DNA from 4 places in the Rhizobium sp. RAF56 genome. Region 2 is predicted to be linked to each of the others. Evidence: predicted binding sites of a transcription regulator. Region 2 holds the regulator's gene; each other region holds the start of a gene.
The links. The regulator PhoB, encoded in region 2, activates phosphate uptake and scavenging genes when phosphate is short. The targets are predictions, from matches to a motif close to TGTCATNNANCTGTCAT.
Positions count from the first base shown of each region.

Region 1: a site for PhoB is predicted at 4,225-4,241, ahead of AB4048_RS00165 (LTA synthase family protein). Genes of this name have one in related genera too.
Region 3: a site for PhoB is predicted at 3,871-3,887, ahead of AB4048_RS11685 (DUF1045 domain-containing protein). Genes of this name have one in related genera too.
Region 4: a site for PhoB is predicted at 1,556-1,572, ahead of AB4048_RS09975 (DUF2794 domain-containing protein). Genes of this name have one in related genera too.

Region 1 covers NZ_JBFRDU010000001.1:31,068-36,948, forward strand. The annotation lists gene AB4048_RS00145 (TadG family pilus assembly protein) at 1-405, opposite strand, end outside; gene AB4048_RS00150 (TadE/TadG family type IV pilus assembly protein) at 405-827, opposite strand; partial or broken gene AB4048_RS00155 (GFA family protein) at 1,105-1,529, shown strand; gene AB4048_RS00160 (DUF1003 domain-containing protein) at 1,541-2,071, opposite strand; gene AB4048_RS00165 (LTA synthase family protein) at 2,261-4,093, opposite strand; gene AB4048_RS00170 (NAD+ synthase) at 4,381-5,881, shown strand, end outside.
Region 2 covers NZ_JBFRDU010000018.1:1,863-7,743, reverse strand. The annotation lists gene AB4048_RS16450 (Hsp33 family molecular chaperone) at 1-100, opposite strand, end outside; gene argF (ornithine carbamoyltransferase) at 166-1,083, opposite strand; gene AB4048_RS16440 (aspartate aminotransferase family protein) at 1,150-2,349, opposite strand; gene AB4048_RS16435 (GcrA family cell cycle regulator) at 2,802-3,326, shown strand; gene phoB (phosphate regulon transcriptional regulator PhoB) at 3,402-4,085, opposite strand; gene phoU (phosphate signaling complex protein PhoU) at 4,117-4,830, opposite strand; gene phoR (phosphate regulon sensor histidine kinase PhoR) at 5,184-5,881, opposite strand, start outside.
Region 3 covers NZ_JBFRDU010000011.1:118,824-124,704, reverse strand. The annotation lists gene polA (DNA polymerase I) at 1-1,296, shown strand, start outside; gene phnN (phosphonate metabolism protein/1,5-bisphosphokinase (PRPP-forming) PhnN) at 1,328-1,939, opposite strand; gene AB4048_RS11690 (alpha-D-ribose 1-methylphosphonate 5-triphosphate diphosphatase) at 1,936-3,075, opposite strand; gene AB4048_RS11685 (DUF1045 domain-containing protein) at 3,087-3,782, opposite strand; gene phnE (phosphonate ABC transporter, permease protein PhnE) at 3,913-5,256, opposite strand; gene phnE (phosphonate ABC transporter, permease protein PhnE) at 5,264-5,881, opposite strand, start outside.
Region 4 covers NZ_JBFRDU010000009.1:110,156-116,036, reverse strand. The annotation lists gene acnA (aconitate hydratase AcnA) at 1-250, shown strand, start outside; gene AB4048_RS09980 (DUF1223 domain-containing protein) at 557-1,300, shown strand; gene AB4048_RS09975 (DUF2794 domain-containing protein) at 1,594-1,992, shown strand; gene AB4048_RS09970 (GNAT family N-acetyltransferase) at 2,051-2,602, opposite strand; gene AB4048_RS09965 (Bax inhibitor-1/YccA family protein) at 2,690-3,436, opposite strand; gene AB4048_RS09960 (ABC transporter permease) at 3,633-5,881, opposite strand, start outside.

The DNA.
Region 1 (5,881 bases), on a different contig from region 2:
CTGCGCCCCAGCAACGAAACGCTTAGCCACGTCGGTTGCGGGATCGGCAACATAGGTGCCGGGAGTAATCGTTGCTATCCCGTCAAATTTGTTCGCCTCGGCGACTGCCAGTTGCACCAGATTTGCCTTCGAAACACCGCTAGTATCGGTCTGAATGATGAAATTCAGGCCGTTCTGCTGGAAGTTCACGCGGAGGTTCGCCTCGGCGTTCTTGGCGTCGGAGGCGGCGACCATCGCCGCAAGATCTGCGTCCTGCTGGAGCCTGCGCTGCTGCAGCGTCAGCATGCCGTAGTCGACACCAAGGCTGAGCGAATAGAGGACGAGCGGCGCGCCGACAGCGGCGGCGATGGCGATATTGCCGGCGCGACAGCCTTGCAGGCGGAAAAATTCGGTTGCCTTGAACATCAGATGCCCCCCATCCGAATGGTCGCGAAGCGTCTGATGACTTCATCGGGCAGGGCGTAGCTGAAGAGGTTCCAGATCGGCAGGTTGGAGGCGTCGTATGCGAGTGAAACGGTGAACTGATTGCTGTTTGCCGGGTCTTGCGTCACCGCGACAACCAGATTCTTGCGGTTCACAAAGCCGTCTCCGATCGTCGACCGGTCGATATAGGTCTTGACGAATTTTTCGCGCTCTGCATTGGAGACGCCCGCCACGGCGGTGCGGGCCGCATCGGCCGCGAGCTGTTGTATCGAGTGTGCCGCGGCGAGATAAATACCGTAGGCAATCAGGGTCATTAGGGTCAGAATAAAAATAGGCGCAATGATTGCAAATTCGACGGCTGAGGATCCGTCACGGGCTGAGGCCAGCTCCCGCGCTTTTCGCATTGATAGTCTCCACAAATATCGCTATAAAATATCGTCTTAGGAGTGTATTTTTGTTGATATGCAATAATAACAAGAATTGTTTGAAAGAGTTTAAGGCAAGAGACTATTTATTGCCTTTTACTGAGCTGTTTTGCAAATCGTTTTAGCAATAGTCGTGAACGATGTATTCGGTGTGCCGGAAAGAATGGTTAGAATCAGGTCAGCTATTCTAAATTCGCGGATATGATGTATTGCTAATATACTCAGCTGGCAAAAATGCATTATAAACGGAAAAACCATGACGGAAGAACATTCAGGCTCCTGCCTTTGTACGCGGTCCGCTTTCGGACACGTGGAGAGCTGCGCGAGGTGGTGGGCTGCCACTGCACGCAATGCCGCAAGCAGACGGGCCTCTACGTTGCCGCGACGAACGTGGCGCTCGACCGCATCGTCATCGAGGGCGAGGAAGCGATCACCTGGTTCAGTGCGAGTTCCTTCGCGCGCCGAGGCTTCTGCGGCACTTGCGGCTCGCTGCTCTTCTGGCAGGCGAACGAGGGCCAGGAGATCTCCATCATGGCCGGCGCCTTCGATAAGCCGACCGACCTCAAGCTCGCCTACCATATCTTCTGTGCCGACAAGGGAGATTTCTACGAAATCACCGATGGCCTGCCGCAATACCGGCAGGGACGGCCGGGGCTTGCCACGGCGGGATCAACGGATTGAATATCCGGCAGTCAACCCTTGGCGGTCAACGCCTGGGATAGCCGCGCGACGTCCTCGCGCAGCGCGGCAAGTTCGGCCAGCACCTTCACATCGATCTTTTGATGCAGCGACAGCACTTCGAGTTCGGCCTTCAGGTTGACCTCATAGTCCTTTGCGGCCTCGAAGCGGTCGCGCTCGGTCTGCCGGTTCTGCGACATCATGATGATCGGCGCCTGGATCGCGGCCAGCATCGAGAGAATGAGATTGAGGAAGATGAAGGGGTAAGGGTCGAAGGCGCGGGTTACGAGGACGATCGTGTTGACGACGCACCAGAATGCCAGGAAGACCAGGAAGGTGACGATAAACGCCCAGGACCCGCCGACGCGGGCGATATTGTCGGCCAGCCGTTCGCCGAGGCTCGCTCTCGCGGAGAAAGCCGCATTCACATCCGTGGATATGACCTTGCGTTCGTGGGCCTTCGCCAGCACGCGCTTTTCGATCTCGCCGAGTTCGTCGGCGGACTTGTCGAAATGCATGTGAATAAAGTTCGGCAGGGTGGACATGGGAGACTCCGGATATCTTGGCTAGAGCAGGTCTGCTTTTCTTTGACCGCAGATCCGCTCTATCTTTTTGTTTTCACGCAATTCCGGACGGAAAACCGTTTCACACTTTTCCTGGAACTGCTCAGGGCGCGGCGGCCGCAAGTATCCGAAGCTTCTCATGAATTGCAACGGCAAAGCCGTCACCGGTCGTCAGGTGCTCTGCCCGGTCAACCAGGCATGCGACGGGAAGAAGCGCCCAAGCCCATATTGATGGCCGAACATCATGTCGTATTGCAGGTAGCGATAGTCCCGTATCAGCGGATCGAGTTGCCTGTCGTCGCGGCCCCAGTCGGGAAATGTCTGGCTGTCGCGCGTTGCGAGCTGGTAACGGTCGACGATGTTGTATTTCTTCTGCACGCGGCCAAGGAAGCCCGTATAGAAGGGATGCTCGAAGCCGGCGGTCTTCAAGAGGTTATAGGGCAAGAGCGCCGGGCTGATGGTGCCGATATCCTTGCGAACGCCTTTCTTGCTCGACCAGATGACGAGCGGCGTTTCGTGCTCGCGCTTCATGACGTCCAGCGACGCCTTTCGGGTCGCTACCTGCTCGGGCATATAGCCGGTATCGGGATAGACGGTGCCGAGCGGCGGCAGATGATCGCCCCAGAGCACGATGATGGTCTCGCGATTGCGCTTGGACGCCCAGTCCATCAGCATCTTCAGGCTTTCGTCCGCTTCGCGCACGCCCTGGGCATAGGTGGCAAGGGTCTCGCGGTCGGCGTCCGGCAGATTGCCTTCCACGGCAACGGTGTTTTGGGCGTAGCGGTGCGCTTCGTAGGGGCCGTGTCCTTGCAAGGTGACCCCGAAGAAGAAGAAGGGCCGATCCATGGCGTCGCCCTCCCGCATGATCTCCTTCATCATCGAATCGTCGGAGGCGAACAAGCCGCGCTTGTCCATGGCGGGTAGGGTTTCCTCGGTGCGGAATTCCTCGAAGCCGAAATCCTTGTAGACCTCGTTGCGGTTCCAGAACCAGCCCTCGAAGGGATGAATCGCGCGTGCCGCATAGCCTTCGCCGCGGAAGAAGGTGGCGAGCGACGGTACCTGATGGCGCACATATTGCTGATAGGGAATGCTGCCATAGGGCAGGAAGGCGTTGGAGAAGCCGGTCAGCGCCTCGAACTCGACATTGGCCGTCATGCCGCCGAATTCCGGCGAGAACACGTGGCCGGATTGCGCGGCGCGGATGTTCGGCAGCGGATCGGGGGAAAGCCTGATGTTGGAAAGCCTCGTCGGATCCCAGAAAGACTCGCTCATCAGCATGATGACGTCGGGCTTTTCACGCGGGCCGGCAAGGTAGGAGTAGTTGCGGGCAGGGATCGCGTCGAGCGCATCGTGATTGTAGCCCGCCGGCGCCTTGAGGTGCGCCATCGGCAGGTTCAGCGAAAAGGCGATGATGAAGCCGTTATAGCTGTAGTTTTCCTTCTGATCCCAAACGATCGGGATAATGCGGAGCTTCTCGCGCAGCCAGGAATACTGCTGAGCATCCATCTGCGAGACGAAGACGGCGAAAAGCGGCAGGCAGATCGACAGGCGCAGAGTTCGCGCCCGGCGCGAGAGCCGGCCGGCATGGCTCCAGCCGTAGCGCCAGAGATAGACGAGGCCGGCGATGGCGACAAGCAGCCCGGCGACGATGGCAACGGCCGTCAACGGGCGCTCGCGGACCATCACCGGCATGAGTTCGACGATCTGGCGGGCAAACAGGATGTCGGAGGGATAGAGCGGATCGGAAAGATAGTGCTGCTTTTCGTTCGACACCAAGGCCGGAATGACCACGAGCGGCGCCACGACGAGGACGGAGAGATGCGCCCGGCCGAAGATGCCGTCCAGCCCCAGGATGACAAGGAGGAGCAGGCCGATGGTGGTGAGCCCGGGCTTGATCGGCGAGGTGAGATATTCGGGAATATCCGCCAAGGAGCCGCGGCTGATCCACTCGACGACCACCACGGTCGCAAATGCGATCGCAAGCGTCAGGCAAAGGCTCAGCAATTGGCGGGAGAATGCCGATCGCGGCGATACAACCCCACCGGGCGCCGCAACAAATAGCCGATCGATGGAAGTCGAGCGCGATGACGGAGTCGCCAAGATTTTCTCCGGATTTCTTACAAAGTTCACCTTACTGTCACACCACTGTCATGAATGCTGGATGAACCGCAAGGCGCCAGATGGCCATTCAGTTGTTTTCGAATGTGAAAAAAACACGTGCAGACGGTGACTTCGGCGGATGGCGCCGCGGAGTGGTTGCGGAAGAACGCCGTCGTCGCTAAATCTATGGCATGACAGAACAAAGCGTCCTCACTGACACTCTTCGCATTGCCGTTGCCCAGCTCAATCCGACGGTTGGCGACATCGCCCGCAACCTTGCGAAAGCGCGGGAAGCCCGCGCCGATGCGGCGCGTCAGGGTGCTCATCTGCTTCTGTTGACGGAACTTTTCATTTCCGGCTATCCGCCGGAAGACCTGGTGCTGAAGCCTGCCTTTCTGAAGGCCTGCCTCAAGGCCGTCGAGGATTTCGCAGCCGATACGGCCGATGGCGGCCCAGGCGTGGTCGTCGGTTTCCCGCGGCTAGGTGCGGTTGGGCCGCACAATTCCGTGGCACTGCTCGATGGCGGCAGGATCGTCGCCCTGCGCGACAAGGTGGATCTTCCGAACTACGGCGAGTTCGACGAGAAACGCGTATTCGTCGAGGGCTCGATTTCTGGCCCCTATAATTTCCGAGGCGTACGGCTCGGGATTCCGATCTGCGAGGAGATCTGGAACGACTTGGACGTCTGCGAGACGCTGGCGGAAGCGGGGGCCGAAATTCTTCTGGTGCCGAACGGTTCGCCCTACTATCGGGGCAAGCTGGACGTCCGCCATCAGGTGGTGTTGAAGCAGGTGATTGAAAGCGGCTTGCCGCTGCTGTTCGCCAACCAGGTGGGCGGCCAGGACGAGCTTGTGTTCGATGGTGCGAGTTTCGCCTTCAACGCCGACAGGACGCTTGCCTTCCAGATGAGCCAGTTCGAGCAGACGCTATACGTCTCCACATGGAAGCGTCGCGCCGGTGGCTGGCGATGCGAAGAAGGCCCTTCCTCCAAGGTTCCCGAAGGCGAGGAGGCAGACTATCGCGCCTGCCTTCTCGGGTTCCGCGACTACGTCAACAAGAACGGCTTCAAGACGGTCGTCCTCGGCCTTTCCGGCGGCATCGATTCCGCCATTTGCGCGGCGATCGCCGTCGATGCGCTTGGCGAGGAGCGTGTGCGGGCCGTCATGTTGCCCTATCGGTACACCTCGGAGGACTCGCTGAAGGATGCCGCGGATTGCGCCAGAGCGCTTGGCTGCCGCTACGATATCGTGCCGATCGAGGAGCCGGTCACCGGCTTCGTGTCGGCGCTCGCGGAGCTTTTCGAAGGCACCGAAAGCGGCATCACCGAGGAAAACCTGCAAAGCCGCGCGCGTGGCACAATCCTGATGGCGATCTCCAACAAGTTCGGCTCGATGGTGGTCACGACAGGCAACAAGTCGGAAATGTCGGTCGGCTATGCGACGCTCTACGGCGATATGAACGGCGGTTTCAACCCGATCAAGGACCTGTACAAGATGCAGGTCTACGCGTTGTCGCGCTGGCGCAACGCGCATGTGCCGCCGGATGCGCTCGGGCCTTCGGGCGAAGTCATCCCCGCCAACATCATCGAGAAGGCACCATCCGCGGAGCTTCGGCCGAACCAGACGGACCAGGATTCGCTGCCTCCCTATCCGATGCTCGACGACATCCTGGAATGCCTGGTGGAAAAGGAGA
Region 2 (5,881 bases):
CGGCGCGTCCGCGCACGTCCAGGGCTTCCACCTGAAAAGGAACGACATGGTCATCCCCGGCAAAATCGAATTGGCCGAGCGATGCGGCACTTTCCGCCATATATCCTACTCCTAGTCCTTGGGCGCAGGTTGCCGCCCGGAGGCTGCGGCGCGCCGCAGCCTGAATTAGATCACACCCAGGCACCATGCCAGAATAGATTTCTGCGCATGCAGGCGGTTTTCCGCCTCGTCGAACACTACGGATTGCGGGCCGTCGATCACCTCGTCCGTCACCTCCTCGCCACGATGGGCGGGCAGGCAATGCATGAACAGCGCCTGGCTGTCCGCGTGCTTCATCAGCGCCGGGTTGACCTGATAAGGCTGGAAGATGTTGTGACCGCGCGCCCGGTGTTCCTGGTTCATGGAAACCCAAGCATCGGTAACCACGCAATCTGCGCCGGCAACCGCGCGCTCGGCCTCGTGGCAGAGCAGGATGTCGGCGCCCTCGTTGCGGGCCCAGTTCAAATAGTGATCCTTCGGCTCGGAACCAAGGGGTACCGCCATCGTCATGCGATAGCCGAAGCGGGCAGCGCCTTCGACCAGGGAATGCAGCACGTTGTTGCCGTCGCCGGTCCAGGCGACCGTCTTGCCCTTGATCGGGCCGCGATGCTCCTCGAAGGTCATGATGTCGGCCATGATCTGGCAAGGATGGGTGTCGTCGGTCAACGCGTTGATGACGGGCACCGTCGCATACTCGGCAAGCTCCAGCATGCGGTTGTGATCGGTGGTGCGGATCATGATGGCGTCGACGTAGCGCGACAGCACCTTCGCCGTGTCGCCGATCGCCTCCGCCCGGCCGAGCTGCATTTCCGTGCCCGAGAGAAACAGCGTCTCGCCGCCGAGTTGCCGCATGCCGACGTCGAAGGAGACACGGGTGCGGGTCGAGGGTTTCTCGAAGATCATGGCCAGCATCTTGCCGGCAAGCGGCTTGCCGGACGTGCCAGCCTTGGTCGCCTGCTTGCGGACCTTCGCGTCCTCGATGATGCTGCGCAGATCGGCAGCGGCGACCGCGGAGAGATCGAGGAAATGCTTTGGGGATGCCATGATCTGTCTATGCTCCAAAAAAATAGGGCGCCCGCAAGGGCGGGCGCTCCGGGCAACCGCCCGCAATCAAGCCGATTTCAGTGCCCTTGCCGCGCGCAGGCTCTCAACCGCCCTTTCGAGCCGCGCCAGCCCATCGCGGGCCTCCTCGGCGGTGGTGACGAGCGGCGGCAGCAAACGCAGGACGTTGTCGCCGGCGGGCACACCGAGCAGATGCTCGGCGCGGATCGCCTGAAGCAGCTCGGCCGACGGAACCTTAGGCTTGATGCCAAGCATCAAGCCTTCGCCGCGCACGTCCTCGATCAGATCCGGATAACGGTCCTCGAGCGAGGCGAGGCCTTGGCGGAAGACGAGCGCCACGTCGCGGACGTTCTGAAGAAATCCATCGCTCAGGACCACGTCGAGAACGGCGTTGCCGACAGCCATCGCCAGCGGGTTGCCGCCGTAGGTGGAGCCATGCGTGCCCGCTTTCATGCCCGACGCCGCCTCGGCGGTGGCGAGGCAGGCGCCAAGCGGAAAACCGCCGCCGATGCCCTTGGCGACCGCCATGATGTCCGGCGTGACACCCGACCATTCATGGGCAAAGAGCTTGCCGGTGCGGCCGACGCCACACTGGACCTCGTCCAGGATCAGCAGCAGACCGTGCTCATCGCAGAGCGCGCGCAGCGCCCGCATGAACTCCGTGGTCGCCGGGCGAATGCCACCTTCGCCCTGGACCGGCTCGATCAGGATCGCCGCCGTCGCCTCCGTGATGGCGGCCTTGACCGCCTCGATATCGCCGAACGGAACCTGATCGAAGCCCGGGGCCTTCGGGCCGAAGCCTTCGAGGTATTTTTCCTGGCCGCCGGCAGCGATCGTCGCGATCGTACGGCCATGGAAGGCGCCTTCGAAGGTGATGATGTGGAAGCGCTCAGGATGACCCTTGGAGAACTGGTAGCGGCGCGCTGTCTTGATCGCGCATTCCAGCGCCTCGGCGCCCGAGTTGGTGAAGAACACCTTGTCGGCGAAGGTCGCCTCGGTCAGGCGCTGTCCAAGCGTCTCCTGGCCCGGAACTTCGTAGAGGTTCGACAGGTGCCAAACCTTGTCCGCTTGCGCCTTTAGAGCATCCACCAGGTGCGGGTGGCCGTGACCGAGCGAACTCACCGCCACGCCCGCGCCGAAATCGAGATATCGCTCGCCGTTTTCCGCGATCAGCCAGACCCCCTCGCCTCGCTCGAACCGCAAGGGCGCGCGAAGATAGGTATCATAAAGCGGCGTGGCTTCAGCCATGGCGCGGGTCTCCCGGTCAGCTCGGACGGAGGTGCCGTTCTCGTCGAATGGGCACCGCCAAAGGTTCAAAAAAATGCCGTGTCTCGGCGCCAAAAAATCAAAATGCCGCCTTTCGGCGGCCGGGTCGCACTATTTCCTTTTTGCACCGCGATGTCAACAAAACTGCGGTGTTCGCAAGTGCGTCAAACCGTCTGCGACGGGTGCAAAACCTCAACGGGTTTCATTGCAAAAATGCCACATAAACCAGCAAGTTGGGGAAAACCCGAAAATCGAATCGTTGAGATTCCTCCGACTCTTGCCACCGAGTCAGCCTGACACTAGGTTAAGCGTTAATTACTAGACTGCATGCGGCGGAACTAGTCACCACAATTTTACAGCGTTTTGGGCTTCGATGGCAATCGAGGCAGTGGCGAGGGATTCTGCCGAGAAACGCGACAGGCGGAGACAGGGGCATGAACTGGACAGACGAACGCGTCGAGAAGCTCAAGAAGCTATGGTCCGAAGGGTTGAGCGCCAGCCAGATCGCGGCGCAGCTCGGCGGCGTCAGCCGTAATGCGGTCATCGGCAAGGTGCACCGTCTGAGCCTGCCTGGGCGGGCGAAGGCGGGCGGGACCGCCACGCCGGCGCGGGCGGCGCAGAAGCGTACGACTTCTGCGCCTCGCGCGCCGAACTACGCCTCTCGCGTCACGACGCGCACGGTCACCCGCCAGCAGGGCGCGACCATGCTCAAGGAAGAGATCGAGATCGTCGAGGAGATCGAATACCGTCCCGCCTCCAACGTCGTCGTTCCGATTTCCCGCCGGCTCGGCCTCACGGAGTTGACGGAGCGCACCTGCAAATGGCCGGTCGGCGACCCGCTGAAGGAAGACTTCCATTTCTGCGGCTGCGACAGCCCGGATAACTCTCCCTATTGCGGCTACCACCAGCGCCTCGCCTACCAGCCAGTGAACGAGCGCCGCCGGGCCGCCGCGCACTGAGCGCCGCTTCCGATCTCTGACGAACAAAAAACGGGCCTCGCGGCCCGTTTTGCATTTTGGCGGTTCGAAGGCGCTTTATGCTTCCATGGAATAGCCCGCACCGCGCACGGTACGGATCACGTCCGGCATGTTGGAGAAGTTGAGCGCCTTGCGCAGACGCCCGACGTGGACGTCGACGGTGCGCTCATCAACATAAATGTCGTGGCCCCAGACGCCGTCGAGCAGCTGCGAGCGGGAGAAAACGCGGGCGGGCGAAGACATCAGGAACTCGAGGAGACGGAACTCGGTTGGACCGAGGCGCACCTCCCGGTTCTTGCGATGAACGCGGTGGGTCTCGCGGTCAAGTTCGATGTCGCCGCAGCGAAGCACCGTCGAAAGCACTTCAGGCCGCGCACGGCGCAGCATGGCCTTGACGCGGGCCATCAGTTCGGGCGTCGAGAAGGGCTTCACCACATAGTCGTCGGCGCCGGTGGAGAGCCCGCGCACCCGCTCGCTCTCCTCACCGCGCGCAGTCAGCATGATGATCGGCAAGCGCTCCGTCTCCGGCCGCTGACGCAGCCGGCGGCAGAGTTCTATGCCGGAGACCCCCGGCAGCATCCAGTCGAGGATGAGAAGGTCCGGGGTCCGCTCCTGTAGGCGGATTTCCGCCTCGTCACCTCTTAGGATCGTATCGACCTCGAAGCCCTCGGCCTCGAGGTTATAGCGCAGGAGGACGCTCAGAGCTTCTTCGTCTTCGACGACGGCAACTTTCGGGATCATTCGCTTTTCGCTCTTTTCGATATTCGCGGGCTTACTCGGTCACGGCGCCGACGGTATTCGCCGTGTCGTCCTTGGGGCGCTCGCCTTCCGGCTGGCTGCCGGTCGCCATGTAATAGATCGTCTCGGCGATGTTGGTCGCGTGGTCGCCGATGCGTTCGATGTTCTTGGCGCAGAAGAGCAGATGGGTGCAGGTCGTGATGTTGCGCGGATCTTCCATCATGTACGTCAGCATCTCGCGGAAGAGCGAGGTGTACATGGCGTCGATTTCCTCGTCGCGCTCACGGATCGACACGGCCTTGTCGGGCGAACGCGTCGTATAGACGTCCAGGACTTCCTTGAGCTGGACCAACGCCAGCTCCGCCAGGTGCTCGAAGCCGCGGGCAAGCCGGCGGGGAACGCCCGTGCCCTGCACCGCGATGACGCGCTTTGCGGTGTTCTTGCCGAGGTCGCCGACGCGCTCGAGATCGGCGGCGATGCGGATGGAACCCATGATTTCGCGAAGGTCGGCCGCCATCGGCTGCCGGCGGGCAATGGTCAAGATCGCCTTGTCGCCGACCTCGCGTTCGGCGTGGTCGAGGATGACGTCGTCGGAGATCACCTTCTGGGCCAGTGCCGTATCGCTCTGCACGAGCGCGCGGACGGAATCGGCCACCATCTGCTCGGCCAGGCCACCCATTTCGGAGATGCGGCGCGTCAGGAACTTCAGATCTTCGTCGTAAGCTGTAAAGATATGGGTCGAAGGCATTCTTCTATCCTCAAGGTAAGAGAAGGCGCTGGGCAGACAGACCAGGCCGCAGCGCGCGGCGCGTCATCTCGATCTGCGTGCGCGAGGCAAAAATCGGAGTGACACCCGGCCAAGCTGCCGGAGCAAAGGACAAGGGCACCGATGCGATGGAAACGTTGCTGACAGTCATCCGTGTTCCTTCGTGGGACCTGAATTGTGTGAGCCGACAACGGGCAGGCTGCGCATATTTCAGCGTCCTTCCATAGCGGTCCAAGCACCGACGTTTTATGTCAGGCGAATGAAACAATTATGACAGTCCAAAGTGTTGAAATTCAAGCATGAAAACAGCGCGCTATGGATCGGCGGCACGGTCTTTAGAAGCGCACGGTAAAGTCGGTTCCCTTGCCCACCTCCGATTTGACGATCAGCCGGGCGCGATGTCGCGTGAGAATATGCTTGACGATCGCCAGTCCCAGCCCCGTGCCCTTCTTCGACCGGCTGTCGGCGACGCTGACGCGATAGAAACGCTCGGTGAGCCGCGGCACGTGCTCGGCATCGATCCCCGGTCCCCTGTCCGAGATGGTCACTTCGACGGGCGCTCCAGGCCCGTTCGTCACGGAGACGTCGACGACCTTGCCATCCTGCCCGTACTTGCAGGCGTTTTCGACGAGGTTTTCGAACACCTGAACGAGTTCGTCGCGATCACCGAGAACTTCCGCCTTGCCGGCCGGCAGGTGCAGTTTGATGTCGACACCGACCTCCTGGGCAAGCGGCATGAGGGAGTCGCGGACGTGACCCAGCAGCGGCACGATGTCGACCAACTGATCCGGCGCGATATGAGACTTCAGCTCCAGCCGCGAGAGGGACAGGAGATCGTCGACGAGGCGGCTCATGCGCGTCGCCTGGTCGAGCATGATCCCCAAAAACCGCTCCTGCGCCTTCGGGTCGGCGCGTGCTGGCCCCTGGATCGTCTCGATGAAGCCACGAAGCGAGGCAAGCGGCGTGCGCAACTCATGGCTCGCGTTGGCGACGAAATCCGAGCGCATGCGGTCGATGAGACGCAACTCTGAAA
Region 3 (5,881 bases), on a different contig from region 2:
GTGACGTTGCGCCTCTGGATGGTTCTGAAGCCGCGCCTTGCAGCCGCGGGCCTGACAAGTGTCTATGAGCGGCTGGAGCGTCCGCTGGTGGCTGTCCTCGCCAGCATGGAGGCGAGAGGCATCACCGTCGATCGTCAGATCCTTTCGCGGCTTTCAGGCGAACTGGCGCAAGGTGCCGCCGGACTGGAGGACGAGATCTATCGGCTTGCCGGCGAGCGCTTCAACATCGGCTCGCCCAAGCAGTTGGGCGATATCCTCTTCGGCAAGATGAGGCTTTCGGGCGGCAGCAAGACGAAGACCGGCCAATGGTCGACTTCGGCGAGCGTGCTTGAAGATCTGGCGGTTGCCGGCTTCGAGCTGCCCCGCAAGATCGTCGACTGGCGCCAGCTGACGAAACTCAAGTCGACCTATACGGACGCGCTGCCCGGCTACGTGCATCCCGAGACGAAGCGGGTTCATACATCCTATGCGATGGCGGCGACCTCGACCGGGCGTCTTTCCTCCTCGGAGCCGAACCTGCAGAACATTCCGGTGCGCACGGCCGAGGGCCGCAAGATCCGCACCGCCTTTATCTCGACGCCCGGCCACAGGCTGGTCTCCGCGGACTATAGCCAGATCGAGCTCAGGGTTCTCGCGCATGTCGCGGAAATTCCGCAACTCAAGCAGGCGTTTTCGGACGGCATCGACATTCACGCCATGACGGCATCCGAAATGTTCGGCGTGCCCGTCGAGGGGATGCCCGGAGAAGTTCGCCGGCGCGCCAAGGCGATCAATTTCGGCATCATCTACGGTATCTCCGCTTTCGGTCTTGCCAACCAGCTGTCGATCGAGCGGTCGGAGGCGGGGGACTACATCAGGAAGTATTTTGAGCGCTTCCCCGGCATCCGCGACTACATGGAAGGCGCCAAGGTGACGGCGCGCGACAAGGGCTATGTCGAGACGATCTTCGGTCGCCGCGTCCATTATCCGGAAATCCGCTCGTCCAACCCATCGGTGCGGGCGTTCAACGAGCGCGCCGCGATCAACGCACCCATACAGGGCTCCGCCGCCGACGTCATTCGCCGCGCCATGGTCAAGATGGAGCCGGCGCTTGCCAAGGCCGGGCTCAGCGAGCGCGTGCGCATGCTCTTGCAGGTGCACGACGAACTGATCTTCGAGGTGGAGGACGCCGACGTCGAAAGCGCCGTACCCATCATCGTCTCTGTCATGGAGAACGCGGCCATGCCGGCGGTTTCGATGCGGGTGCCGTTGAAGGTCGATGCGCGGGCAGCGAACAACTGGGATGAGGCGCACTGAGTACGTGCCGTCGCTGTTGGATTGACAGAGCTTAGCCGACCGGTGGCAACAGTGCCCCCAGAACGGCGATGATCTTTTCTCCGGCGTCTTCGACGGTGCCGCTGTTGTCGATATCGGCGACGTCGAACGCACCTTCGACGGTCAACGAGGCGCGGGAAAGACGCTGCATGATATCTTCGCTGGTCTCACGGCCACGTGCCGCCAGCCGGACGGCGAGTACATCGCGGCGAGCCGTTACGTTGACGACCTTCAGGCGTGGAAATGCATCCCGGAAACGGGAAAGCGCCGAGCGCGAACCGTTGGCGATGACGAGATGGCCGCCGCGTAGCCGCTCGAATACCTCGGTGGGAATGCCGTAGCGAAGTCCGTGGGCATTCCACCAGACGGCAAAGGCGCCGGCCTCTTGCATCGCGTCGAAATCCGCTTCGGAAACGCTGTCGTGATCCTCACTGGCGGCGTCCGGCGCACGCGTGATGATGCGGCGGACGAAATGGACGTCGGGCCTGCCTACGAAATGGCTGGCCGCCAACGCCATCAGCGTGTCCTTGCCGGCGCCGCTCGGGCCGACGACGGCGACCATCGTGCCGCCTTTAGCGAGCGCGTCCGCGTCGGCGGGCTGCGAGGATGCGAAAGGCGCCGTCATGCGACGCGACGGCCTTCGCGCCAGACGGAGCGGGTAACCGGCACGCCTTCGTCGCGACGCACGCGCACGAGATCGGCGCGCAGGCCTGCCGCGATCCGGCCGCGATCGTCAAGGCTGACGGTGCGCGCCGGCGTTGCCGTGACCATGGCGAGCGCCTTCGGCAGCGAAATGCCTTCGACCTCGTCCGCCAGGATGAAGGGCGCATGCAACAGGCTGAGCGGAACGTAATCGGACGACAAGACGTCGAGCACGCCCGCCTCGGCGAGATCGCGGGCCGCGATGTTGCCGGAATGCGACTTGCCGCGCACGATGTTCGGCGCGCCCATCAACACGCTCATACCGGCGCCGTGCGAAGCTCTCGCCGCTTCGAAGCTGGTCGGGAACTCGGCGAGGCGCACACCGTAGGCGATCGCCTCGTCGACATGCGCAAGCGTTGCGTCGTCGTGGCTTGCGATGGTGATGCCGCGCGCGGCGCAAACCTTGGAGATCGCGTCGCGGTGCGGCTTGGCAAAGCGGGCCGACAGCTCCTTGCGTTGAGCGACGAAGCGCGCGAAGGCCTCGTCACTCAAGCCGCGCTTCGTTTGATAGTAGAGGGTATACTGCTCCATCGTCTGGAACTGGCGCTGGCCGGGCGCATGGTCCATCAGCGACACAAGCTTCACATGCGGATCGTTGCGGAAATCCTCGAAGTGCTGCAGCACGTTGTCGGAGGCAACCTCGCAACGCAGGTGAATGAGGTGATCGGCGCGCAACCGGTCTTCGCGCTGCGCCGCCTGAATGGCATCGGCCATGTCGCGCATTTCGCCATGCTCGAAACCGCCATCTTCGTCGGAGCCCATACGAAGGCAGTCGAAGACGGTGGTGATGCCGGAGGTCACGACCTGCGCGTCATGGGCCTGGATTGCCGCGGTTTTGTGCCAGCGGACGCCGGGACGCGGCGAATAGTGCGATTCCAGGTGATCGGTGTGAAGTTCGACCAGCCCCGGGATCAGATAGTCACCCTCCATGTCCTCGCCAACGGTCGAGCGGCCCTCGGAAATATCCGCAATCCGACCGTCGCGAATAAGCACCGAGCCGGAAAGAATATCGTCTTCAAGGACGATGCGGGCGTTCGAGAGGACGGTTTCCTTGGTCATGGCATTGTCTTTCAGCTTTGGGCGCCGGCAAGCGGCAGCCAGGAATGAACGGTAAAGGGGCCGCCGCGCTCGCGCTCGACGAAAACGGCAATGCTTGCAATCGCAAGCGGCCGGCCGATGTGTGCGGAAAAGCGCTCGCGCAGCAGATCGCGAACGGCGGGCTGCCGCTCTCGGCCGACCGGGCCGGTCAGCGTCATGTGAAAACGAAACTCGTCCATCACATAAGGGTAGCCCCAGCGCAGAAGATTGGCACGCTCGGCCGCGCTCAATCCCTCCGGCTTTCTCCGCGCGGCATCCGCTTCGGAGAGGGCGGCGCGGAAGGGTTCGAACGACCTGACCACCTTGGCGGCGAATTCCTGCAGCGGCGGATGGAGCGATCCGGGAACAAGCGCGAAGAAATGACCGAGTTCTCCCAGCACGAGCTCCGGAAGTTCGAAGGCCGGCATACGCCTCGCGAAGTCCGAGACGGTGTCGATGAGGTCGTTCTCGGTCACGGACGCAGCGAGCTCGAATGGCGCCTTCAGCGTCGCATGAAAACCGTAGCGGCGCGGATCGGCGGTCAGGTTCGCGTGGTCCTCGGCGCTGAACGGCCCGGCCTCGGGCGTGGCGTGCGCTTCGCCGGAGAATGCGTCGCGGCCCAGCCACTGGGCGGCGAGATCGGTCAGTGCATCGTGCCTCGGCGGCGTGAAATAGAGAGCGTAACGCAAGGGAATATCCTTGGAGATCGAGGTGAGCGGCCACTGTTCCTTGATTTGCCGGCAAACCGCAAGACAGGCTCGGCGCTATAGCATTTCGATGACAGAATGATGATGGGGGCACGGCTCCCCGGCATCATTCTCAGCGACCGGTTCTCGTCCCCATCAGCCGATGGCGCAGCGCGTTGGAAGCGGCGTCGAAAAGGAAGACGACGAGCAGGATCAGCAGCACCATATAGGCGACGTTCTGCCAGTTCGCGTTGGTGCGCATCGCTTCCCAGAGCTTGAGGCCGATACCGCCCGCGCCAACGGCGCCAATGATCGTCGCGCCGCGCACGTTCGATTCCCACTGGTAGAGCGTCTGGCTGACGAACACCGGTACGATCTGCGGCATAATGCCGTAGCGATGCACGAGCGTGGTCGGGGCACCCGTGGATTTCACGCCTTCGCGCGGCTTGTTGTCGATGTTTTCAAGACCTTCGGCGTAAAGTTTGCCGAGCGTTCCGGTCTCCGTCAGGAAAATGGCACCCGAGCCCGCAAGCGGTCCCGGGCCGAAGGCACGGGTAAGGAAGAGCGCCCAGATCAGCATGTCGACCGAGCGCAGAAAGTCGAAGAAGCGCTTCAGCAGCTGGTTGACCAGCCGGTTCGGCGTGATGTTTCGGGCCGCCACGAAGGCCAGCGGGAACGCCACGAGCGCGCCGAGCAGCGTTCCGAGGAAGGCCATGACGATGGTCTGGAAGAGCTTGGTCCAAACGTCGCCATGCTGCCAGGCATTGTTGTGCCATATGTTGTCCAGCGCCAGCGAAAGATTGGATTGCTCCGGCTTGATGCGCGGCCCGGAGACGATCAGGCTGACGACCTCGGCGGCCGGCTTGCCGAAGAACGGCGACTGCGTATCGAAGATGAAGTTCGGCCATCCGAGGAAGCGCTTGCGCACCTTGACGCGGTCGGCCGAGATGCTGACGTCACCCGAAAATCCCATGTCGGCGACAATATTGTCCTCGTGAACGGTGACCCAGGAGGGCGTGGCGCCCTCAACCCGCGGAACCTCGCCGCCGATGTCGATAGGGACGGTTGCGCCATGCGCCGTCAGAATGACCTGCTTGCCCGATATCTCGACCTGGCGGCTTGGACCGCTGACCGACACTTCGATGCTGCCGTCGGGACGATTGGCGATCCAGTCGGGATGGGGATCGTTGCCGAGCGGCGAAAAGCGCGGATAGTGGACCTGAATGCCACCGTCCTTGATGCGGAATTCTGGCTGGACGTCGTAGCTCACCCATTGCGTGAGGTAGATGCCGAAACGCTCCCAGTGTGCTTCGGCCACCAGCTTCGGCAGGTTGAAGAACCACGTCGCGTAGATGCAATACAAGAGCACGCCGATAACGATCATCAGGCCGCCGAAGCGCTGTTTGAACGAGCGCCGAAACAATTCCGGATAGCGGTCCTCGATCTCTTGCAGTCGGGTGGCGGACAATACCGTCATGAGAGCCTCAGTGCTGAATAAGGAAAGCGTGGTCGCCGACGAGCTTGCGCCGGATCCAGGCGGATAGATGGTCGACAGCGACGATGGTGATGAAGAGCAGCCCGACGAGGGCGACGGTCTTTGCGCCGAAACCACGCGAAATCGAAAGCTTGAGCTCTTCGCCGATACCGCCGCCCCCGACTGCGCCGATAATGGTGGAGGCGCGCACATTGATTTCGACGCGCAGCAACACATAGGACATCATGTTCGGCAAAACCTGCGGCAATGCGGCGAACCGGACGCGCTCGATCCAACTGCCGCCAGCGGCGCGAATTCCCTCGTCGGGTCTCATGTCGATGTTCTCGATCACTTCGTAGAACAGTTTTCCGAGCGCGCCGATCGAATGCAGACCGACCGCCATGATCGCGGCCACTGGGCCGATGGACAGAACGGCCGCGAAGAGGCCGGCGATGACGATTTCCGGGAAGGCGCGCAAAAGCTCCATCACGCGCTTGAGGCAGACGCGCAGCGCATTCGACGGAGCGAGATTGCGCGCGACCAGAAAACTGAGCGGCAAGGCGAAAAGGAAACCGATGATGGTCGAGAGAAGGGCGATATTGATCGTGATGATCATCAGTTCGAAATA
Region 4 (5,881 bases), on a different contig from region 2:
GGGCATCATCCCCTTCGTCTTCGAAGATGGCACGACCTGGGCAAGCCTCGATCTCAAGGGCGATGAAGTCGTGACCATCGAAGGCCTCGAAAACATCAAGCCGCGCGAGAAGAAGACGGCCAGGATCACCTACGGCGACGGCACCGTTAAGGACGTGCCGCTGCTGTCGCGCGTCGATACGCTCGACGAGGTGGTCTACCTCAACAACGGCGGCATTCTGCAGACCGTTCTGCGCGACCTCGCGGCCTAACAGGCGCGGATCCATCGAAATTGACGCCGCCGGGAAAGCTTCCCGGCGGCGTCTTGTTTTTCACGGCGATGTGTAGGCTCGCGGCGTGCGTCTCACCCCATCGTGACTTTGCCTCGCGGGCCGAACCCGTTATCTCTAGTTTCAGTCTTTCCAGGTTTGATAGTCTCAAGGAACTGGGGTTGGCGTTTGACCCCCGGATCGCGTGCGATCCGGGAAATAGTCGGGCGCCGGACAAGGCATTGCCGGATCTGCTCCGTGTCGATGGATGCGGCGGCAGGGCGATGCCGGATATCGAGGAATTTTGGTATGCGCATTCGATGGACGATAGCACTTTTGGCAGGACTCGCTTCGGCGGGGTCGGTGCTTGCGCAGGAACCCGCGAAACTCAGGGGCGTCGTCGAACTCTTCACGTCGCAGGGCTGCTCGTCCTGCCCGCCCGCCGATGCCGTTCTTCAGAAGCTGATCGGGCAGGGTGACGTGGTGGCGCTCGCCTATCACGTCGACTACTGGAACTACCTCGGCTGGCAAGATACGCTGAGTTCCAAGGACAACACCGAGCGACAGTACGCCTACGCGCGCACGCTCGGCCGCAGCAACGTCTACACGCCACAGGCGATCATCAACGGCCGCGATCATTTGAACGGCGCCGATCTCGGCGCCATCAATGTCAAGCTCGACCAGTTCCATCAGGACGGCAAGGGACTGACTGTCCCCGTGAGCGCTTCGGTCAAGGGTGACGAACTCGAAATCACGATCGGCAAGGGCGCGGGCAAGGCGAATGTCGTCGTCGCCTATTTCGACAAGCAGCAACTCGTCTCGGTCAAGAAGGGCGAGAATAGCGGCCAGCAGATAAGCTATCTGCACGCCGTTTCGGACATTGAAACCGTCGGCATGTGGGAAGGCCAGGCCATGACCGTTACGCTGCCGGCAAACGTCATGGACAAGACCGGGCGGGCGGGCATGGCCATACTTCTGCAGGAATCAAGCCCGAACGGCGATCCCGCAGGCATCATCGGTGCAACGGTGCTTACCATTGGCGGCGAGGGATAATGACATATTTCGCACCCGGACCGCACGGTCTGGTGGTTGCAGATTGTGGGCGGCCCGGCTGAGGCGCATTCGGGGCTGGGGTTAGGTCGATACGCCCCCGCCGGGCCATTTGGCGCGCTGGCGCCAACTGCGTCATCATAAGTCTCTTGGAAATGAGGCGCTGTTTTGACTGAATTGCGGCACTCACAAGAAAGCGGTCAGTCTTGCCGACGTAAGCGTGCGTCGGTCTTGCAATTTGCTGTCAGTGAGGCAAACTGTCACTCGCCTGTCATGAGCGGAGGCGTGGGAGATTGATGACTGAACAGCCGGAACGTCGAAACGGCGAAGACCGATTCGCCGATCACACGTCTTCCGTCATAGATCTCAGGGAATACAAGCAAAGCCGGGATCCGCTCCCCGTGACCTTCCATCGCCGGGAACTTGATGCCATCCTCTGGCTTTACGGTCGCATGGTCGGCGAAGGGCAATGGCGCGACTACGCCATCGATCACCTGAAGGAGAAGGCGGTCTTTTCCGTCTTCAAGCGTTCCGGCGAAATTCCGCTCTACCGCATCGAGAAGAATCCCAAGCTGGCGTCCAAACAGGGCGCCTTTTCAGTTATCAACACCAACGGCTTGATTCTGAAGCGCGGCCACGAGTTGAGCCAGGTGCTGAAGGTGTTCGACAAGGTGCTGAAACTCGTCGACAAATGAGCGATTCCAGGAACGCCCTAACCGGCATTCCGCCTGCGATGCCCTCAGCAAAAAGCGTTCATTCCGAAAACAGCGTGCCCGGATAGATGGTGGGATCAGGATCGGCGCCGTCGCCGAGCGCCTTCTGCATAAGCATGGTGTCGAGCCAACGGCCGTGCTTGTAACCGGCGCTCTTGATCGCGCCGATATCGGAGAAGCCCGCCGAGCGGTGGAGTGCCACGGATGCCGCTTCCGCTCCCCCGATGACGGCTACCATCTGGCGGAACCCGAGCGCGCTGCTGCGTTCGAGAAGCGCCGCGAGCAGCGCCTTGCCGACGCCCTGGCCGCGTGCGGAGGGTGCCAGATAAATCGAATCCTCCACGATCCAGCGATAGGCCGGCCGCGTTCGGAAGGCGCTTGCATAGGCGTAACCCAGGAGCGTGCCCGCAAGGTCGGCCGCAACGAGATAGGGATAGCCCTTATCGACGATCGCCCCGTAGCGCTTGCCCATCTCGGTCTCGTCCGGCGGCGTGATCTCGTAGCTCGCCGTGCCGGTCAGCACTGCCTCGCGATAGATGGCGGTGATCGACGCGATATCGGCGGGGCCGGCGTCTCGTAGGTGGAATGTCATGGAACGCTGTGCCTGGTCGAAAAAGGGGATGCCATGCGGCAACAAAAAAGGCGGCCGAAGCCGCCTTTTCCGTCGTCTCTTTGCCTCTTAGCCTTTGCGGTTGCCCATGAACTGCAGGAGGAACATGAAGAGGTTGATGAAGTCGAGGTAGAGCGTCAGGGCGCCCATGATTGCCTTGCGGCCGGCAACGGCAACGTCGTCGCCTTCGAAGTACATTTCCTTGATCTTCTGCGTGTCGTAGGCAGTCAGGCCCGCGAACACCAGGACGCCGATCGCCGAGATAGCGAACTGCATAGCCGAAGAGGCCAGGAAGATGTTGACGACCGAGGCGATGATCAGGCCGAACAGACCCATCATCAGGAACGAGCCCATCGCCGTCAGGTCGCGCTTGGTCGTGTAGCCGTAGAGCGACAGGCTACCGAAGGCCGCGGCCGTCACGAAGAAGGTCTGCACCACGCTCTGACCGGTATAGATCAGGAAGAGCGACGAGAGCGAAAGGCCGACCAGCGCCGCGTAAACCCAGAAGGTTGTCTGCGCTGCCTGCACGCTCATCGAATTGATGCGGAAGCTCAGGAAGAACACCATCCCCAGGGGGGCGAGGATAACCACCCACTTCAGCGGGCTCGTGTAGATTGCGGCGCCGAAGGCGGTCAGCTGACCGTCCTGGAAGGCGAAGGAGAAAGCGAGATAGGCGGCCAGGCCCGTGATCACGAGACCCAGAGCCATCAGGTTGTAAACCTTGAGCATATAGGCGCGAAGGCCTGCGTCTATCGCCGCGCCGGACTGCGCGCCCGCAGGGGTCGCCCGGTTGGGAAAATTACGAAAGTCAGCCATGTTTTCCTCTTTCAAGCTCCGGTGTGAATACGGTGTCGGGCAGACGTGACCCAGGCGCCGCTGCGGAGCTCCAGCATGCCTACCTCAGAATATGAGCCCTCAAAGCTCGGCGTACAAGACCCGAGCCACGGTGAAATGCGTTAAATCGGCGTAACATATGGCAATTTCGCCGGCGGGGTTAACGCAGACACCTCGTTCAAAGCTCGCGAAGCACCGGCGCCGCCTTCTGTCCGAGCACGCGCCACGTGCCGGCAAGCCCGATGCCGACAGTCAGGATGAGGGCGATTGCAAGCGTCGAGAGCGCCGGTCCGGGCAGGAAGGCGGATGGCAAGTGCATGATATGGCGAACAACATAGGTCGCCGCGGCGGCTCCCGCGAGCAAGGCGAAGACTGCCGTCGAGGCGCCGAGGATCAGGTACTCGTAGACGAATGCGCGGATCAGCGTTGCCCGTGTCGCGCCCAGCGTCTTCAAGACGACCGCGTCGTGCGCGCGGGCGCGGTTTCCAGCTGCAAGGGCGCCGGCAAGCACCAGCACGGAAGCTGCAAGCGCAATCGAGGCGGCGACGCGAATGGCCGTTGCGAGCTGGCCGACCAGGGTGTTGAAAACGTCGAGCGCATCCTTCACGCGGACGCTGGTGATCGTCGGGTAGGTATTGGTCACGCGCCTGAGGATCGTCGCTTCCGCGGCCGCCGTCGCCTCCGGCGCGGTCAAGGTCGCAAGCCAGGCATGCGGCGCGCCCTTGAAGGTATTCGGGGTGAAGATCATTACGAAATTGATCGACAGCGACTGCCAATCGACCTTGCGGAAATTGGCGATCTTCGCGGTGATGTTGCGGCCAAGAACGTTGACGGTCACGGTGTCGCCGAGCTTGAGGCCGAGCGCTTTTCCTTCCTCCTGCGAAAAGGAAACGAGCGGCTCTCCGGCATAGTCCTTGTCCCACCAGCCGCCCTCGGTAAGGCTGGCGTTCTCGGGCAGGCTTTCCGCATAGGTGATGCCGCGATCGCCGCGCAGCACCCAGCGGCCTTCCGGCGGCACGTCGCGCTTCGATACATCCTCGCCGTTGAAGGCGACGATGCGCCCGCGCAGCATCGGCACTTCCTCCAGCTTGCCGTCCGGCAACTCCGCGCGGACGAGATCGCGGAAGCCGTCGATCTGCGATTTCTGGATGTCGACGAAGAAGAAGTTCGGCGCGCGCTCGGCCATGCGGCCCGTCAGTTCCCGACGCATGTTGCCGTCGATCAGCATGATGGTCACGAGAAGCGCCAGCCCGAGACCGAGCGAGAGCACCACCGAGGCCGTCAGCGCTCCGGGCCGATGGATGTTTCCGATCGCGAGCCTGAGTGCCGGCGAGCGCACGCGCGGGCATGCCCGCGCCAGCCGCGCGACAAGAGCGGCGACCGCGCGCAGAACGACAAACGCGGCGGCGATCGCCACGACGAAGACGATGGCGATGAAGCGGTCGTAGGCGGTGAGGATGGCAAGAGCGGCAAGCGCTGCCACCACAAGGCCGGCGCAAATGAGATAAGGCCAGGAAGGCAGGCGGCGCATCTCGAAGCCCTGCTCGCGGAAGAGGGCTGTGGCCGGCACCTCACGGGCGTGCCCCAGCGGCAGCATTGCAAAACCGAGCGTCGTCAAGAGGCCGAAGAGCGCGGCAAGCAGGAGCTGTGCCGGATAAAGCTGTGGATCGGTCGCGATCGGCAGGAAGCGCGACATGAACTGTGCGGCGATTATCGGGGCTACCGCGCCGAGCACCAGCCCGGCAGCAATCCCTGCCATCGCGATGATCAGGATCTGCATGAGGTAGGTGGCGACGACGACAAAGGCCGGTGCTCCGAGGCATTTCAGGGCCGCGATCGTCGTCCGCTTGGCATCGAGAAATGCGCGGACGGCATTGCTGACGCCGACGCCGCCGACGATGAGCGCGGTCAGCCCGACCAGCGTAAGGAACTGCGAAAAGCGGTTGACGTTGTCGGCAAGCGCCGGTGCGGCCTTGTCGCTGGTGCGGATCGACCAGCCCGCCTGCGGAAAAGCCTTGTTCGCGCGGTCGTCGATGTCTTTCGTCTGAACCGCCGGCTCAGCCATGCGGACCTTATAGGAATGTTCGACGAGGCTGCCGGTCTGAACGAGGCCGGAGGCGGCAAGGGCATTCATGCTGACCAGAAGGCGCGGAGCGAAGGCAAAACCCTCCGAGATCGCGTCGGGCTCGCTCTTGATCGTGCCGGTAATGCGCACTCGCGCGCTGCCGAGGAGGATCGTGTCGCCGACTTTGAGATTCAGGCGGTCAAGAAGCAGCGGGGCCGCGACGGCGCCGTAGATCCCATCGACTTCCGAAATCAACGAGCCGAGCGGGCTTGTCGGTTCCGCCGCGAACGTCCCGTAAAGCGGGTAGGCGCCGTCGACCGCCTTCACCTCGACAAGCGCCTGGTCGCTGCCGTCGGGCAGGC